4 regions of the Zhongshania borealis genome follow, and region 4 is predicted to be linked to each of the others. Evidence: predicted binding sites of a transcription regulator. Region 4 holds the regulator's gene; each other region holds the start of a gene.
What was found. Region 4 encodes PhoB, which activates phosphate uptake and scavenging genes when phosphate is short. Its sites were predicted from a motif close to TGTCATAAANNTGTAACA; they were not measured.
Positions count from the first base shown of each region.

Region 1: the regulator PhoB is predicted to act here: its motif matches at 1,568-1,585, upstream of ABD836_RS16860 (UDP-2,3-diacylglucosamine diphosphatase).
Region 2: the regulator PhoB is predicted to act here: its motif matches at 1,748-1,765, upstream of ppk1 (polyphosphate kinase 1).
Region 3: the regulator PhoB is predicted to act here: its motif matches at 1,542-1,559, upstream of ABD836_RS17230 (esterase-like activity of phytase family protein).

Region 1 covers NZ_BAABDM010000009.1:104,845-109,014, forward strand. Annotated here, with positions in the region: gene olsF (bifunctional ornithine lipid synthase OlsF) at 1-695, opposite strand, end outside; gene ABD836_RS16860 (UDP-2,3-diacylglucosamine diphosphatase) at 714-1,532, opposite strand; gene ABD836_RS16865 (response regulator) at 1,679-2,104, opposite strand; gene ABD836_RS16870 (sensor histidine kinase) at 2,091-4,088, opposite strand.
Region 2 covers NZ_BAABDM010000005.1:203,858-208,027, forward strand. Annotated here, with positions in the region: RNA gene ssrA (transfer-messenger RNA) at 1-132, opposite strand, end outside; gene ppx (exopolyphosphatase) at 168-1,679, opposite strand; gene ppk1 (polyphosphate kinase 1) at 1,838-3,946, shown strand; gene ABD836_RS14005 (class I SAM-dependent methyltransferase) at 3,950-4,170, opposite strand, start outside.
Region 3 covers NZ_BAABDM010000010.1:67,793-71,962, forward strand. Annotated here, with positions in the region: gene ABD836_RS17225 (FAD-binding protein) at 1-1,457, shown strand, start outside; gene ABD836_RS17230 (esterase-like activity of phytase family protein) at 1,623-4,100, shown strand.
Region 4 covers NZ_BAABDM010000001.1:520,037-524,206, forward strand. Annotated here, with positions in the region: gene ABD836_RS02360 (SPFH domain-containing protein) at 1-528, shown strand, start outside; gene purU (formyltetrahydrofolate deformylase) at 549-1,403, shown strand; gene phoB (phosphate regulon transcriptional regulator PhoB) at 1,489-2,196, shown strand; gene phoR (phosphate regulon sensor histidine kinase PhoR) at 2,206-3,498, shown strand; gene ABD836_RS02380 (PstS family phosphate ABC transporter substrate-binding protein) at 3,608-4,170, shown strand, end outside.

The sequences.
Region 1 (4,170 bases), on a different contig from region 4:
ACGGTGCGATTGTTTTGCTTAAACATTTCTCGTATCAACCACAGGGTCGACAAGGGTTTTGCCAGCAAAGACAGCGCATAGAAAAACACCGAATTTCGCGCATTAATATGCACCGGTAAAATTGGCGCCTTTGCCTTAGCGGCAAATTTAATAAAACCATTACGCCAGCGACCGTCGCGAATACCGGCGGGACTAAACCGCGACACTTCACCAGCGGGGAAGATAATCACTGCACCCTCGCCACTCAAATGACCGTGAATCGCTTGCAGGTTTTCCTTGCGATTGCGCTTGCCGCTCATATTATCTACGGGTAGCAACAAACTGCGCAGCGGCTTTATTGCATAGAGCAATTCATTGGCCACTACTTTTACATCCGAACGCACCTCTGAAACTAATTTTAAGAGGGCCAGACCATCCAAACTACCAATCGGGTGGTTAGAAATAATCACGACACGGCCGGTCACCGGCACACGCTCTTTGTCTAAGGCACTGACCGCGTAGCCAAAATCAAAATATTCGAGCGCTTTCTCAACAAAATCCAGTCCCTGTAAATAGGGATAATCACGTTCAAACTGTTTGAATTCGGCCTCGTGAAAAAGGTATTTAAGCAGGGCCGCTAACGTCTTTCTTAGGCGTGGGCTGCCCTTGGAAATTCGTGGAAATTGCTCATCAATGACTGAATCAACTGATATCATTTTTATTACTCCTAACCATCAACTCGCGCGGCGCAGCGGTAGTACATCGGCCTTAACGGGGCCACCATTGGCAGTCATGCTTTGCAATAAGGTTTGGTGTTCAGTCCACTGCAGCAACTCCAAGTCACCCTCGTAGGATTCACCCAAAACAGTACAGTTTTCTATCCAGTCGCCATCATTGCAGTACAGCAGGCCGTTAATTTTGCGAAGTGCAGGCTGATGAATATGACCACAGATAACCCCGTCGAGTCCGCGTCGGCCAGCCTCGCGAACTGCGGCCTCTTCAAAGACACTAATGACTTGGCGGGCGTTGGGAATACGCTGTTTTATATAGGTCGCCAAAGACCAATAATTACGGCCAAAGCGACGGCGAATAAAGTTGGCCCAGCGATTAAGAAAGAGCAGCAAATCATAGGCTGCATCGCCAATAAGATGCTCCCACTTACTCAGCCGAATATGTTCGTCAAGGCAATCACCGTGGAACATTAGCAAGCGTTTACCTGATACGGTGGTGTGGATTGCTTCGCGCTTGATTTCTATAGGACCAAGAATATGGCCGACATAGTCACGCAAGGGTTCGTCATGATTACCGGGAATATAAACGACTCGCGTACCGGAACTGGCTTTTTTAAACAGCGCGCGAACCACCTCGTAGTGACTTGAGGGCCAGTATAAACTGCGCTTCAGCGCCCAAAGATCGACCACATCACCAACCAAATACAGCGTTTCGCAATCGGTTTTAGAGAGAAAATCCAATAGATAATCAGCTCGGCAATCTTTAAAGCCGAGATGGATGTCTGATAACCAAATGGTTTTGTATCGCTGTCTTAGCTGCACCCTTTTGCATCCTCGCCACCTATTTAGCGCAAGGATAGGGCTTCTATATGACAGTAGCGGGACTAATACTAGACAGTTTTATGACAACAAAAGGCAAGATTAAGCTTTATAAGGTCGTGTTTAGGCAAGCGAAAAAACAGCTAAGCTCAATCAGCCGCTTTCACTAAATGAGGGTAATGCTCCTTAAGTACTTCCGATAATTTCTGTTCTGTGAGCGGTTTACTCGAAAAGTTTTTCACTTCACGCCTGCTTTCTGCTAAATCGGCATCATCGGGGTTTAAAGAAGTTGTTAGCATAACCACCACCACACCCGCTTGATGATCTGCAGAAAGCTTGGCGTATTCATCTAAGAACTGCCAGCCGGTCATCACTGGCATATTAATATCTAAAAAAACCAACTCCGGCTGAGGGTATTTGCCATCAATCGGCGTATTTAAATAATCTAATGCTTGGCGACCGTCATTTACATCAACAACCTGTTCAGCACAGCCATATTTTTCGATCACTAATCGATGGATGTAATTAGTCGCTTTACAGTCATCAACGAGTAAAATGCGTTTAAGCTTGTTCATCTTGTTCATTCCTGAGCGTAAAATAAAACACAGTGCCCTTATTAACTTCAGATTCTAACCAAATTTTACCGCCGTGTAATTCGACGATTTTTTTGCAGTGTGCCAAGCCTATGCCACTGCCTTCATATTGATCTCGGGCGTGTAAGCGCTGAAAAATAAGAAAAATTCTTTGGAAATTGTCTTCGTCAATACCAATGCCATTGTCGCGAACGCTAAACAGCCATTCGTCTCCTGACAATTCTGCCGCAATGCTAATGACTGGGCTCACCCCCTGCTGGGTAAATTTCAAGCCGTTGCTAATCAGGTTCTGAAAAAGCAAACGTAAATCCGTTTTTCTACCCTTAATCAGCGGAAGTTCGCCAATCACCACCTCGCCACCAACATCGGCAATTCGTAAGGCCAGATCAGCACAAACATCAGCAACTAATGCTTTGCCGTCAATTACACTCAACTCTGATTCAGAGCCTAACCGGCCGTAGTCCAGCAAGCCCTTAATCAGGGCAGACATTCGCTCGGTGGACTCATTAATAAAACCCAAAAAAATCTTAGCCTCACCATCTAATTGCTCGGCATAATTTTGCTCAAACAATTCGACAAAACTTTGCACTGTGCGCAGTGGCTCTTGCAGATCGTGAGAGGCGATATAAGTAAATTGCGATAATTCCTTATTCAAGGCCGCCAACTTTTGATTATTGCGTCGCAACTCATTTTCAGCGACTTTCCGCTCACCATTTTCTGCAGTCAGCAGCCGCTCACGATGCGATAACTCCTGTAACAAATTATCGAAAACCCGAGCCAGCTCGCCAAGTTCACCACTGTCAGTAATCGGCAGATCTTTACTTTTTGTTGCCATACCGTCGCGTTTAAGAGTATTGCGCATATTGATGATCGGTGTGGCAATCCGCTGCGACACATATATCGCCAAGCCAGTTGATAACAACAGCACCAACGCTAGAATCATATACACTTTATTCAGCAGGCGATCTTTAACAAGTAAGGTGTCTTGGAGGTCATGACTCGTTGCTAAAATTAATCGGTCTCGGGGATTATCTGGGTTATAAGAAACGCTGCGCATTGAATACACGGACGATTGTTCAGCCGAACGGTTCACGCCATTCACAACATCAAGCTGAGGCTCCGACAACATGCGTTGCGCTTGCGGGAAGTCCTCAATTATATTGCTGCTGCGCTGGTACTCAAAGGCAAAACGACGACTCTCGTCAGGGTGAACCAAATATTCGCCGTGACTGTTGGCAATTTGAAACTGCTGTTCAAGCCCGGCCAAGCTTTTCAGCTGATCAAAGGTCGCTTGCAAATTATGATTTATAATCACAATGCCGAACAATTGGCCGGCGGTGCTATAAATCGGCGTTGCCGCGCGAATAACCGGTTGCCAGGGCTCTACAATTTTACCAAATTCACGGTTAAGCTCGATCTCTGAAACATAGACACGGCCCTCAGCTAAGGCGATGGTTTCAGTAAAGTACTGGCTCTGACTTTTGTCTTGTAATTCTGCAGGCGGAACAAGACGTATACTGCCATCAAGCCCCGAGCGGTCTACCCGAATGAACTCCATACCATTACTGCGAATAAAGCGGATTTGTATGCTGGGTTTGACCTTAAGTATTTCAGTAAATATAACACCGAGCCGCGTTACCCACTCTTGCTCGGTAGAACCATCCAATGGATCTACACCGTCATTGTGCTCTGCACGAGCTAAACCTTGAATCGGCGGGGTGCCCGCCAAAAATTGCAAGTCACGAATTAACTCAAGAATGTTTGCCCGAAACTGCACAGCTTGCAGTTCCGACTTGTTCGCTAATGTTTGTTCCGTCGCGTCAATCAGCTGGGTATCCAATTGCCGCATAATAACCGTGACAATAAGCGCGTTGCTGGCAACGATAAGCAGCAATAACGGAAGCAGGATTCGCCAGGTAATACTCTTTTGATTACCTAAAGTGGGTAAATCCTTGGTTTTAGTCATGCAGCGACGACCTTGTTTTCATTGCAATCCTGTTGTTGATGGCAGCCTCAGGCTGTTAAAGACTATAAGGGCTACAGTAACA
Region 2 (4,170 bases), on a different contig from region 4:
GGGTTTAAGCGGCTAGAGCGTAGTTGTCGTCGTTGGCAACTATTAGGTTTACAGCTTTGGATTTACGTGATTGGCTGTCATCACGGCATGCACCAAAAGTTTTGTAACCGGCGTCGAATCCAAATCGGCCCCAGATCGGTGATTGTACTCTTTTGGACCGGCCGCCGCTACGCTTGTTCACTTTGGTTTTGTTGGATGCTGAGTTTGATGTCGAGACTTTTGTTGAGGAGCTCGGCTTCGTCTTCCAAGTCTGCGGCGATTAGGGGGTTGGCGAGGAGCCAGTCCTCGGGAATGTTCACGCAGAGTTTATTGGCGTCTTTGCTGGTGAGTGTAATGTTTGTGGGCAGTTGTTTGGCTTGGCGCCGGCGATAGAAAATACAGGCTAGGCGCAGTAAGCAAACTAATGGCCAGTCAGCGGTTACACCATAACTTGGATTGCCAATGGGCTTGGGTTTGCGGCGGTGGTTGGCGACTAAAAAACTGAGCCGGGCCTGCTCTTGCCGAGAGAAGCCGGGCATGTCGGCATTGCCGAGTATATAGGCGCCGTGTTTGTGGTAGCCGCCGTGGGCGATGGCGAGCCCGAGTTCATGGAGTTGGGCGGCCCAGCGCAGCAGTGGTTCGGCTTCTTGGTCGGGGGTGGTGCTGTGTTGGGCGACGGCGGGTAGCCAGCGAGCGCAGAGCGCGGCAATGCGATTGCCTTGGGCCTCGTCAATGCTGTATTGGCTGATGAGCTGTTTAATGGTGTCGTCGCGTTTGTCGCGGTGGTGCAGGCGACCGGCGAGGTCGTGAACGATGCCTTCGCGTATGGCGTAATTGGATACGTGCAGGCCCTGCATGCCTAATTCTTCAAATATGGCGTAGAGCACAGCGAAGCCACCAACAAAAACCTCGCGGCGATCTTCGCTGAGTCCGCGAATATCTAAGTCTCGGCTATTGTTTGCGCTTAATACTTGGCTTTTGAGCTTCTCTAAGCCGTCTGCTGAGATGTATCCCGCTTCGCTAAGTTGCTGTTCCGCAAGAATTTTACCAATACTGCGAATGGTGCCAGAGGAACCAACGGCTTCCTGCCATTGTCCACGGAAGTGTTCTACATAGGGGCCGATCATTTGCCTTGCGGCGTTAACGGCTTTTTTGAAGGATTTTTCATTGATGTCGCCATTTTTGAAATAGCGCATACTGAAGCTAACGCAGCCCATGGGAAGGCTTTCGAGTTGGCGTGGGGTATTGTTACCTACCACCAGCTCGGTGGAGCCGCCGCCAATGTCGATGACCAGTCGCAGCTTTTGTTCCGGGGCAAAATCATTGGCGACACCAAGATAGACCAGTCGGGCCTCTTCGGTGCCGGAGATGATATTGATCGGGAGGCCGAGTACCGCCTCGGCCTTGGTCATAAACTCGACGGCGTTGCTGGCCGCGCGGAGTGTGTTAGTGCCTACTATGCGTATTTGGCGCCGAGGTACGCCGCGCAGGCGGTCGGCCATTTTGGCGAGGCTTTCTAGGGCGCGATCTTGGGCTTCATCGCTGAGCCGACCATTATCGTCGAGACCTGCAGCCAGTCTAACCATGTCTTTATGGCGATCGATGACGCGAATTTTATTGTCACTAAAGCTGGCTATGAGCAGATGAAAGCTATTGGAGCCAAGATCCAGTGCTGCATAGGAGTCGCTGTTTTGAGCCATGGTAGTATTAATTCCCTGTTGGCTGCTTAGTGTATCGGCTGAAAGGCGTAAAATCGACTCCAGTGTGTTGTCATAAAACTGACACGTCGGGCGGCTACACTAGAATGCATTTTTTTTGCTACATTAATTTAAGGTTTTAACAGAGGGGTAGGCAGGACGTGGACAGTACGTGGGTTGCCAAAGAATTGAGCTGGTTGTCATTTAATGAGCGGGTATTGCAAGAGGCCGCCGACCCCACGGTGCCGATTATTCAGCGCATTCGCTATTTGGGTATTTTTTCAAATAATCTAGATGAATTTTTCCGGGTGCGGGTAGCGGATGTGCGTCGTTTGGCGGTTTTTTCGGCGGCTTCTAAGCAGGTAGAATACAAATCCTTAATGGAAGAGATTCGGCAGAAAGTGCTGAAACTGCAGCAGCGCTTTGATTTGGTGTATCGCGAGAATTTAAAGGAATTACGTCGCCGTAAAATATACCTAGTCAATGAGAAGCAATTAGACGAGGCGCAAACGGTGTATGTGCGGTCATACTTCCATTCTCATATTCAGCAGGAATTGGTGCCGATAATTCTCGATGACGCCAATCCGATTCCAGAGCTGAATGAGTCGTCGATATATCTAGCAATTCGTTTGGGCTTTGAATCACAAACTCGATTTGCCTTGCTTGAAATACCCACCTCGCGTTTAGATCGTTTTATTCGCATTCCTGGTCGCAAGGGGAGGCGCGGCAAGGTGTTAATTGCCTTAGAGAATATGATTAGGGTGTGCTTGCCGGAGGTGTTTAGAGGGATTTTTCCTCTAGAGTCGGCGGATGCTTACACTATTAAACTGACAAGAGATGCAGAATTAGAATTAAGCGAAGAGGTGACTCACACTTTTGTCGAAAAAATGACTCAGAGTCTTAAGCGTCGTAAAAAAGGTGACCCCGTGCGTTTTGTTTACGACGCGGCGATGCCGAATGACTTGCTGGACTATTTGGTCAAACGCATGGGCTTAGGTAAGTTGGATTCCATGATTCCTGGTGGGCGGTATCATAACTCTAAGGACTTTATGCGCTTTCCTAATTTGGGGCCCGCGTATTTAGACGCAAAGGCTTTGCCGACAATTCCTGTGCCGGTAATTGACCAAGCCGCCAATATTCTGAGCTGCCTGCGTGAGCAGGATATTTTGCTGTACTACCCCTTCCACAGCTTTAACTATTTAACCGATTTGTTGAAAACGGCGGCGATTGACCCCGCCGTTAAGAGTATTAAGGCAAGCTTGTATCGGGTGGCGTCTAATTCACATGTGGTGGACGCGCTGCTTAATGCGGTGGCCAACCATAAAGAAGTAACGGTGGTGGTGGAGTTGCAGGCGCGGTTTGACGAAGAGGCTAATATAGCCTTATCACAGCGTTTAACTGACGGCGGTGTGAATGTTATTTTGGGTGTGCCGGGCTTGAAAGTTCACAGTAAGTTAATTTCGATTTTACGTCAGGAAGGCAGCGTGCAACGTTACTACACACATGTGGGCACGGGTAATTTTAATGAGAAAACAGCGACGGTGTATACCGATTTTAGTTTGCTGACGTATGATCAAGCGCTTGGTGACGAGGTGGCGAAGGTTTTCGATTTTATTGCCTACAATTATAAGCGCCATGAATTTACTCACCTTGGGGTGTCACCGCTTAATACTCGTGAGCGTTTATTAGGCTTGGTGAGAACCGAGATACATAATGCCAAGAAAGGCAAAGAATGCGGCATTACTCTTAAGTGCAATAATCTCGTTGACCGCGAGTTAATTGATCTTCTTTATGAGGCGAGTACGGCTGGTGTGCCGGTGCGCTTGATAGTGCGCGGTATGTGCTCTTTGGTGCCGGGGGTGGTCGGCCTGAGTGAGAATATTGAGGCGATTAGTATTGTTGATGGATTTTTAGAGCATCCGCGGGTGTATGTTTTTCGCAATGCGGGTGAGCCGCGTTATTTTATATCCTCTGCCGATTTGATGACCCGCAACATCGATTTTCGCGTTGAGGTGACCTGCCCAATTAACAGTAAGCCTTTGCAGAAGATGTTGCAGTCGATAATTGATTTGCAGTGGGCAGACAATGTTAAAGCACGAATTATTGACGCATCGCAGAGTAATAGCTTCCGTACTCGGAAAAAGAGTGGCGGTAAAATTCGCTCACAGGGTTTAACGTACAAATTTTTGAGTACTGGGAAGCTGCCGCGTTTGGCTAAATTGGAGTACCGCGCGCGGCCAGTTAAGCCCCTCAAAAAGTCTAAAAAATGAGGCTTACTGGGAAATTATTAATAATTCGCCGCTCAGCTTTTTAGGGCTGCGAATTTCACGAGTAATCAGTTCAGCACCAAAGGCTTTTTGACAACGTTTGGCGAGCTTGTGAAACGGTGGCCGGCCGGGGTCGGCAATGATTATTTTGCCAACGCCGGCTTCGCGCGCCGCGCTAATGGCTGAAAATAATGGTTTAACTAGGCTGTCCCAAAAGCAAATATCGC
Region 3 (4,170 bases), on a different contig from region 4:
AAGGTGCGGTTCCCGAAGAAATGGTCGACAGCTATCTGCGCAACGGCCCAAAAATGATCGATTTTTTGCATGAGTGCAGCGATGTTCGCTATGAAACCTTAGAGCATTACCCAGATTACTATACCAATGTTGCTGGCTCGCGTACTGGGCACCGGTCAATGGAGCCGGCGCGGTTTGACTCCTCACTGCTTGGCGACGACGTCAAACGGCTGCGGCCCTCGCATCATATGATGCGACTCTTTAATCGAATTTATTTCACCCAAGTTGAAGCAGCCCTACTGACCTTGCAGGGGCCGGGCTGGATCAAACTAACCCTGAAACTAATTGCTAGCTGGGCCTTTGATTTTGCGTGGCTGATCAAGGGCAACGGCTTGGGTCGCGATGTGTGCACGGGGGCGGCCGGTGTTGCGCGGCTGTGGTATTCAGTTAAAAAGCGCAATATTCCCTTGTGGGCCAGCTCGCCAATGGAGGAGCTGATCGAAGAAGATGGGCGAGTGGTTGGCGCTATTATTCAGCGCGATGGCAAAAAGCTGAGGGTGCAGGCTCGTAAAGGCGTGATTCTGGCTGCGGGTGGTTTTGAGCGCAATCAGCAGATGCGCGAAGAGTATTTGCCTGCCCCAACGAGTAGTGACTGGAGCGGCGGCGTAGAAGGTAATACCGGCGATGCCATTCAAGCAGGTTTAAAACTCGGTGCGGCGACACGACTAATGGACGGGGCATGGTGGTGTACAACGGTATCTGTACCTGGCGAGCCAGCTCCGCGCTTAAGTGTTATGGAAAAATCCTACCCTGGCTCCTGTATCGTCAATCTGCGTGGTGAACGTTTTGCCAACGAGTCGCAGAACTACATGGCGTTTCAGAAAGACCTTTACAAGCAACACAGTGAGGCTGCGCCTTGTTCGCCAATGTATCAGATATTCGACGCCCGTTTTCGCCGGGACTATATTGTCGGTCCTTTGATGACAGCCTCTTTGAAACCCGATTGGACCATACCCAAAGAATGGTTTGAGACAAAATTGGTGGGTAAGGCCAATACTGTTCGTGAGCTAGCCGAGCAGTTGGGCATTGATGCAGAGAACTTGGAGAAAACCGTCGGCAAGATGAACGCCTACGCGAAAACAGGTAAAGACCTCGATTTTCAACGCGGTGATTCGGCGTATGATCGTTACTATGGCGATCCGCGCTTTGAACCTAACCCCTGCTTAGGCGTAATCGATGAAGCACCGTTTTACGCTATGCGTCTAGAGGCTGGTGATTTCGGTACGCAGGGTGGATTGGCAACCAATCCCGATGCGCAAGTGCTTAAGAGCGATGGCAGTGCAATTGACGGTCTGTATGCGGTGGGAAATTGCAGCGCCGCGGTACTGCCAACCTATCCGGGCCCTGGGTCTACTTTGGGGCCGGCAATGACATTTGCGTATCAAGCCGCCAAACACATTAGCGGCTTCCAAGACTAATACCTGATCGCAGGGCCGACACTGATTTTTATCCTCGGTGCCGGCCCTGTAATACAATGTGGTGTCACATAATCCTCATATTACTGACATAAAACTGTCAGTGTTTTGTCGCAATTCCTCCGTAATCTTTAGCGATTATTATTTTCGCGGACTAACGGAGCAGATATGCAATTTTATAAGAGTAAACTTGCGCTAGGGATTGCCCTTGCAACGCCATTATTTTTAGTAGCCTGTGGCGGTGATGATGGCCGCAACGGCAGCGACGGACTGAATGGCGAAGCTGGCCAGGCCGGAAGTAATGGCAGCGATGGTTTGAATAGCCTGATTCGCCAAAGTAATTTATCGGTTGGAGATGCACAGTGTTTTAACGGCGGCGTTAAAGTAGAGTCAGGTCGTGATACCAATGGCGATGACATTCTCAATGACAACGAGGTTGTCGACAGCTCTGCTATTTGTACTCCCACGATTGTTAATGAAGCCAAAAACTTTAACCGCATTGCGGCATTTCCTGTCTGCTTGCAGGCAGATCCTAGCTGTGACGACGATCCCGATGAAGCCACCGCAGCCGAAATCGTTGCCGCCAGTCAGGACGGCATGACATTAATTTATACCGACAGCCCGCAAAATCAGCTCGGCTTTGTCGACATTACCGATCCCTCAAAACCAACTGCTTTGGGTCTGCTAGCCCTCAATGGCGAGCCGACCTCGGTGTCGATAAAAGGCGATTATGCGCTGGTGGGTGTTAACAGCAGTGCAGACTATATCAATGTGGCTGGTTCATTGGTCGTTGTTGATATCGCGAGCCGTTCAATCCTCCGCACTATCGATGTCGGCGGCCAGCCTGATTCAGTTGCGGTTAGCCCTGACGGTGCCTATGCCGCTGTGGTTATTGAAAATGAACGTGATGAAGACCTTGGCGAAGGTGTGCCGCCACAATTGCCTGCGGGTTCATTGGTCATCGTTAATTTGACGGGTGACCACAGTACTTGGACAACCAGTACCGTTACCATGACGGGCTTGGCCGATTTATACAGCAATGACCCAGAACCCGAGTTTGTTGATATCAATACTGACAATATTGCGGTGGTGTCGTTACAAGAAAATAATCACATTGTGCTCGTTAATCTTACTGATGGCAGCATCGTGAATCACTTCAGCGCTGGCAGTGTCGACTTGGTCGGTGTGGATGCCACTGAAGATGATGGGATAACTCAGGATGAATCACTGGCCGGTGTACTTCGTGAACCAGACGGCGTGAGTTGGTTATCTACTGAGTATTTCGTTACGGCTAACGAAGGTGATCTCGACGGCGGTAGCCGCGGTTTCAGTGTATTTAATACGGCTGGCGACGTTGTTTATGAAGCCGGTAGTAGCTTAGACCAGCTCACTGCGCGCTATGGCCACTACCCAGAATCTCGCTCAGAGAATAAAGGCAATGAGCCTGAGAATGCTGAGTTTGGTGTGTTTGGCAGCGAACGTTACCTGTTTGTGAACTCTGAGCGCTCCAGTGTGGTATTTGTTTACGATGTAGCTGATTTCACCAAACCGGTATTTAAGCAATTGCTGCCAGCGGCGGTTGGCCCTGAAGGCGCACTGGCGATACCATCGCGTAATTTACTTATAGTGGCGAGCGAAGAAGATGCTCGCGACGACGTAATGCGCTCAGCATTAAATATCTACCAGTACGGTTATGCTTCGGCAAATTATCCAACTATTGTTTCAAACGATCGTCTCGACGGCTCGCCGATTTCATGGAGCGCATTGTCTGGCCTGTCGGCAGATCCGTCTGACAGTAAGTTGATCTACGCGGTTGATGATAGTTACTACACGCAAAACCGTATTTTCACTATGGACGTGACCCAGCACCCCGCTGTTATCACCAAGGAAACTCGTATCACCGACAGCAATGACGTGCTCGCCGCACTACCAGCTGGCGCATTGCCTGCAACGGCGATAAACGCGGATAAAACTGTAAATATTGATCCTGAAGGTGTTGTTAAATTGGCCGATGGCAGCTTTTGGGTCGCCTCTGAAGGCTCCGGAAACGCAGTTGACGGTCCGGTCGCCAGTATGAACCTGCTGATCAAAGCCGCTAGCAACGGTGTCATTGAAGACGCGGTGACCTTGCCTGCAGCCGTGAATGATTTACAACGCAATAACGGCTTTGAGGGTGTTACTGAGTACGACGGGAAACTGTATGTTGCTTTCCAGCGTGCTTGGCAGGGTGAAGCTAATGTCCGTATTGGTATCTACGATTTGGCTGCTGAAACCTGGAGTTTCTTGTTCTACCCGCTTGATGCGCCGGAGTCACAAAATGGTGGCTGGGTTGGTTTGTCTGAAATTAGCTCTATCGGCGATGGCGAATTCCTGGTGATTGAGCGTGATAATCAAGGTGGCCCAGACGCAGTCATCAAACGTTTGTATAAATTTGATGCCATTGGTTTGGCCGACGGCGCCTTGGTCAGCAAAAAACTGGTGCGTGATGTAATGCCTGATATGTTGGCAACAGGTGGTTTGATTACCGAGAAAATAGAAGGCATCGCCATCATGAAAAACGGTGATGTGCTTATGGTGAATGACAACGACGGTGTTGACGACAGCAATGGTGAAACTCAGTTGTTGAACCTAGGTAAACTATTCTAAGCTCGAGTAAAATTATAGTGCTTAAAGCCCGCCTCAGTGCGGGCTTTTTTGTGTTCAAAATTTGCTAGTG
Region 4 (4,170 bases):
TTTGCAATTCAAAACTTGGTGCAGACGGCTCTCCGCTCGATTATTGGTGAAATGGCTTTGGATTCGGCGTTGTCATCGCGGGATCAAATTAAAGCTAAGCTCAAAGCGGCAATTTCTGAAGATATTGCGGATTGGGGCATTACGCTGAAAACGGTTGAGATTCAGGATATCAATCCATCGCAGACTATGCAGGCGGCGATGGAAGAACAGGCGGCGGCCGAACGCCAGCGCCGCGCTGCTGTCACAAAAGCAGAAGGCGAAAAACAGGCCGCGATCCTAGAAGCCGATGGCCGCCTGGAGGCATCGCGTCGTGATGCCCAAGCTCAAGTGGTTTTAGCTAAGGCCAGCGGCGCAGCAATTTCCCTGATTTCTGAAGCGGTAGGAAGTGAAGAATTGCCGGTATTGTATTTACTGGGCGAGAAATACACTGATGCCTTATTGCAGCTATCTTCGTCAGATAATGCCAAAACAGTGGTATTACCTGCTGATTTACCGCAAGCACTACGTGGCATTTTAAATAAAGTTTAAGTCGGAGTTGAGCGTTTTACATGGATCATACTTATCGTTTAGTGATCAGCTGCCCAGACCGCGTGGGCATTGTTGCGCGGGTTAGTCAATTTGTTGCAGAGCAGGGCGGTTGGCTCACCGAAGCCAATTACCATGCCGATGCGGAGAGTAACTGGTTTTTTATGCGCAATGAAATTCGCGCTGAATCCTTAAAAGTCAGCGCCGAGCGCTGTCGGGACGCTTTTGCACCAATCGCTGCCGAATATGGCATGCATTGGGCATTGGTCGATTCCGCAGTAAAGCGTCGGGTAGTGATACTGGCCAGTCATGCCTCGCATTGTCTTGCAGATATACTACACCGCTGGCATAGCGGCGAATTAGACTGTGATATTCCCTGTGTTATCTCCAATCATGAAAATTTGCGTAGCATGGTGGAATGGCATGGTATTCCCTTTGAGTACGTGGCAATTGATCCAGATAATAAAGCGCCTGCACATGCAAAAATTATGGCGATGGCACAGTCTTATCAAGCCGATTGCGTGGTGCTAGCGCGCTATATGCAAATTATTCAACCTGAGTTTTGCCAAGCCTACGCCGGCCGAATGATTAATATACACCACAGTTTTTTGCCTTCGTTTATTGGTGCAAACCCTTATCAGAAGGCATTTGATCGTGGTGTTAAGCTGATTGGCGCTACTTGCCATTACGTCACTGAGCGGCTAGATGAAGGTCCGATCATTGAGCAAGACGTTATTCGGGTATCTCATCGGCATAGCAAAGATGATCTTGTACGTTTGGGCAAGGATGTAGAAAAGTCTGTGCTAGCAAGAGCCCTACGTAATCATCTTGAAGACCGCGTACTGGTTCACGGAAACAAGACTGTAGTGTTTGATTAAACAGGCAAAATTTAAACTGTCATAAAATTGTCACTAAAAATGGTTTTAATGCAGCTAACAAATTTTGCAAAAAAAGGTTAATGGAATGACGTCAGCCACCATATTGATTGTCGATGATGAGAGTGCAATCCGCGAAATGATACGGGTTGGGCTTGAACTGGCGGGTTATAACTGTCTAGAAGCGAGCAATGCCCAGGACGCACATGGGATTATTGTCGATCAACGTCCTGATCTAGTCTTGCTGGATTGGATGATGCCAGTGACCAGCGGCTTAGAGTTATTGCGCAGGTTGCGCCGTGATGAGCTGACTAAAGATTTGCTGGTAATTATGTTAACCGCGAAAGACGATGAAGATAATCGTGTGCAAGGCCTTGATGTCGGCGCAGATGACTACATTACTAAGCCATTTTCATCGCGGGAGTTAATGGCCCGCATAAAAGCCATCATGCGGCGCTCTAGTAGTCGTGACGAGGAAGTGAGCATCGAAGTGGCGGGCCTGAAACTCGATCCTAGCAGTCATCGCGTGTTTGTTGACGCAACCCCCTTAGATATGGGCCCCACCGAGTTTAAATTACTAAAATTCTTTATGACCCACCAAGAGCGAGCTTATAGCCGTGGTCAGCTTCTAGACCAGGTTTGGGGAACCAATGTGTATGTTGAAGAACGCACAGTAGACGTACATATCAGACGACTTCGTAAGGCTTTGCAGACCGAACTCCGCGACTGTGGGCTATTAATTCAAACCGTTCGCGGAACCGGTTACCGGTTTTCAACTACAGGTGTCTGCGCGTAGCGCAAAATAATGCGGTATTACAGTTGGAAGGCAGAGTTATTGCGGGTTGGCGTGCCACTCTCATTGGTCGCCGGAACGTGTGCACTATTTGATCTTGGGGTTTTACCCCTATTGGTAGCGGCCGTGCTTGCCTGTGCGTGGTTATTGCGACACTTACAGCGCTTATCTGACTGGTTGTACGGCGGTGCCAAGGATGATCCACCAGAGGCTGTAGGGATGTGGGGACAGGTTTTTGACGTAATTTACGAGCTGCAGCGGGATTCTTCGCAAAATAGCGACCGCTTGCAAGCTATGATCGATTATTTACATTCGTCATTTGCATCCATGTCAGATGCTGTGGTGATGCTTGATCCCCATGGCAATATTGAATGGTGTAATTCGTCGGCTCACGACTTGCTGGGACTGCGTGAAGTAGACGACAAAGGCCGGCAGTTGGTGAATTTGCTCCGAAGTCCCGCCTTCTTGCGCTACTTTGAGGCAGAGCGTTATCAAGCCCCCTTGGAGATGGTGTCACCCGTCAATAGCTTGATTAATTTGAGTATCAGCGTCAGCTTTTTCGGTAGGCGTAATCGACTTTTGTTTGCCCGTGATGTTACTCGCACCCACCGGTTAGAACAGATGCGCAAGGATTTCGTTGCGAATGTTTCCCATGAATTGCGCACACCGCTTACCGTTATCAATGGTTATCTGGAAACCTTTGCCGAGTACGGTGGTGAAAATGGTCGTTGGGATCGAGCCGTAGATCAGATGCTGCAGCAATCTCGACGTATGAATCTATTGATTCAAGATCTTATGCTGCTATCGCGCTTAGAGTCTGTGCCCAAGCTGGCCGACGAAAGCCTTATTCGCTTGCGGCCATTAATGGAAATGATTAGAGAAGAGAGTGGTACCGCCGCAAAAGGCCAGCGCCGTATAGAAATCGAATGTGACGATAATATTGCAATCAATGGTAATGCCAATGAATTGCGCAGTGCATTCTCTAATTTAGCAGTCAATGCCGCGCGATATACCGCTGAAAATGACCGAATAATTCTGCGCTGGTATCAAGATGATTATCATGCGTACTTCGAAGTAGAGGACACGGGCATTGGCATTGAACCTCAATATATTCCCCGTTTAACCGAGCGCTTTTATCGCGTGGATCAGAGCCGATCCCTTGATACTGGTGGCACTGGCTTGGGTTTGGCAATTGTGAAGCATGTGCTAATTCGTCACCGAGCTGAATTGCGTATTCGTAGCGCGCCCAATCAAGGCAGCGTCTTTACCTGTGTTTTTCCGAAATCTGCCGCGGTTGCTGTCTAGCCTCAGCGGGCTCTCTTCGCCAGTAATTACAGTACTGTCACAAAGTTGTCATAATTCGCCTATAAAGTGGCCTCACTGAAGTAGCTTATATTGGTTTAGGAGTATCGAAGTGAAGATTAAACACATAGCAGTAAGTGCACTTATGACTATCTCTGCAGCGGTCGCTGTAGCTGAAGCCAAGGTTGATAGCGCCTTACCAGACTACGCTATCGTTTCCGGCGTATCAGGTAATTTGTCTAGTGTTGGTTCAGATACCCTAGCCAATTTAATGACATTGTGGGGTGAAGATTTTAAGCGCAATTACCCCAATATAAATATCCAGATTCAAGCCGCGGGCTCGTCTACAGCACCGCCAGCATTGACCGAAGGCACGTCGAATATTGGGCCTATGAGCCGGAAGATGAAGGATAAGGAGTTAGAATCTTTCGAAACTAAGTTTGGCTACAAACCTACTGCTGTGCCGGTTGCGATTGATGCCTTGGCGGTGTTTGTTCATAAGGATAACCCAATTGAAGGCCTGACCATGGCACAGGTCGATGCCGTGTTCTCTAGTACTCATAAGTGTGGCCATAGTGCCAATGTTGATACCTGGGGCGGCCTCGGTATGACAGGAGCTTGGACTGCGCGCGATATTCAAATGTTTGGCCGTAACTCGGTGTCAGGGACTTACGG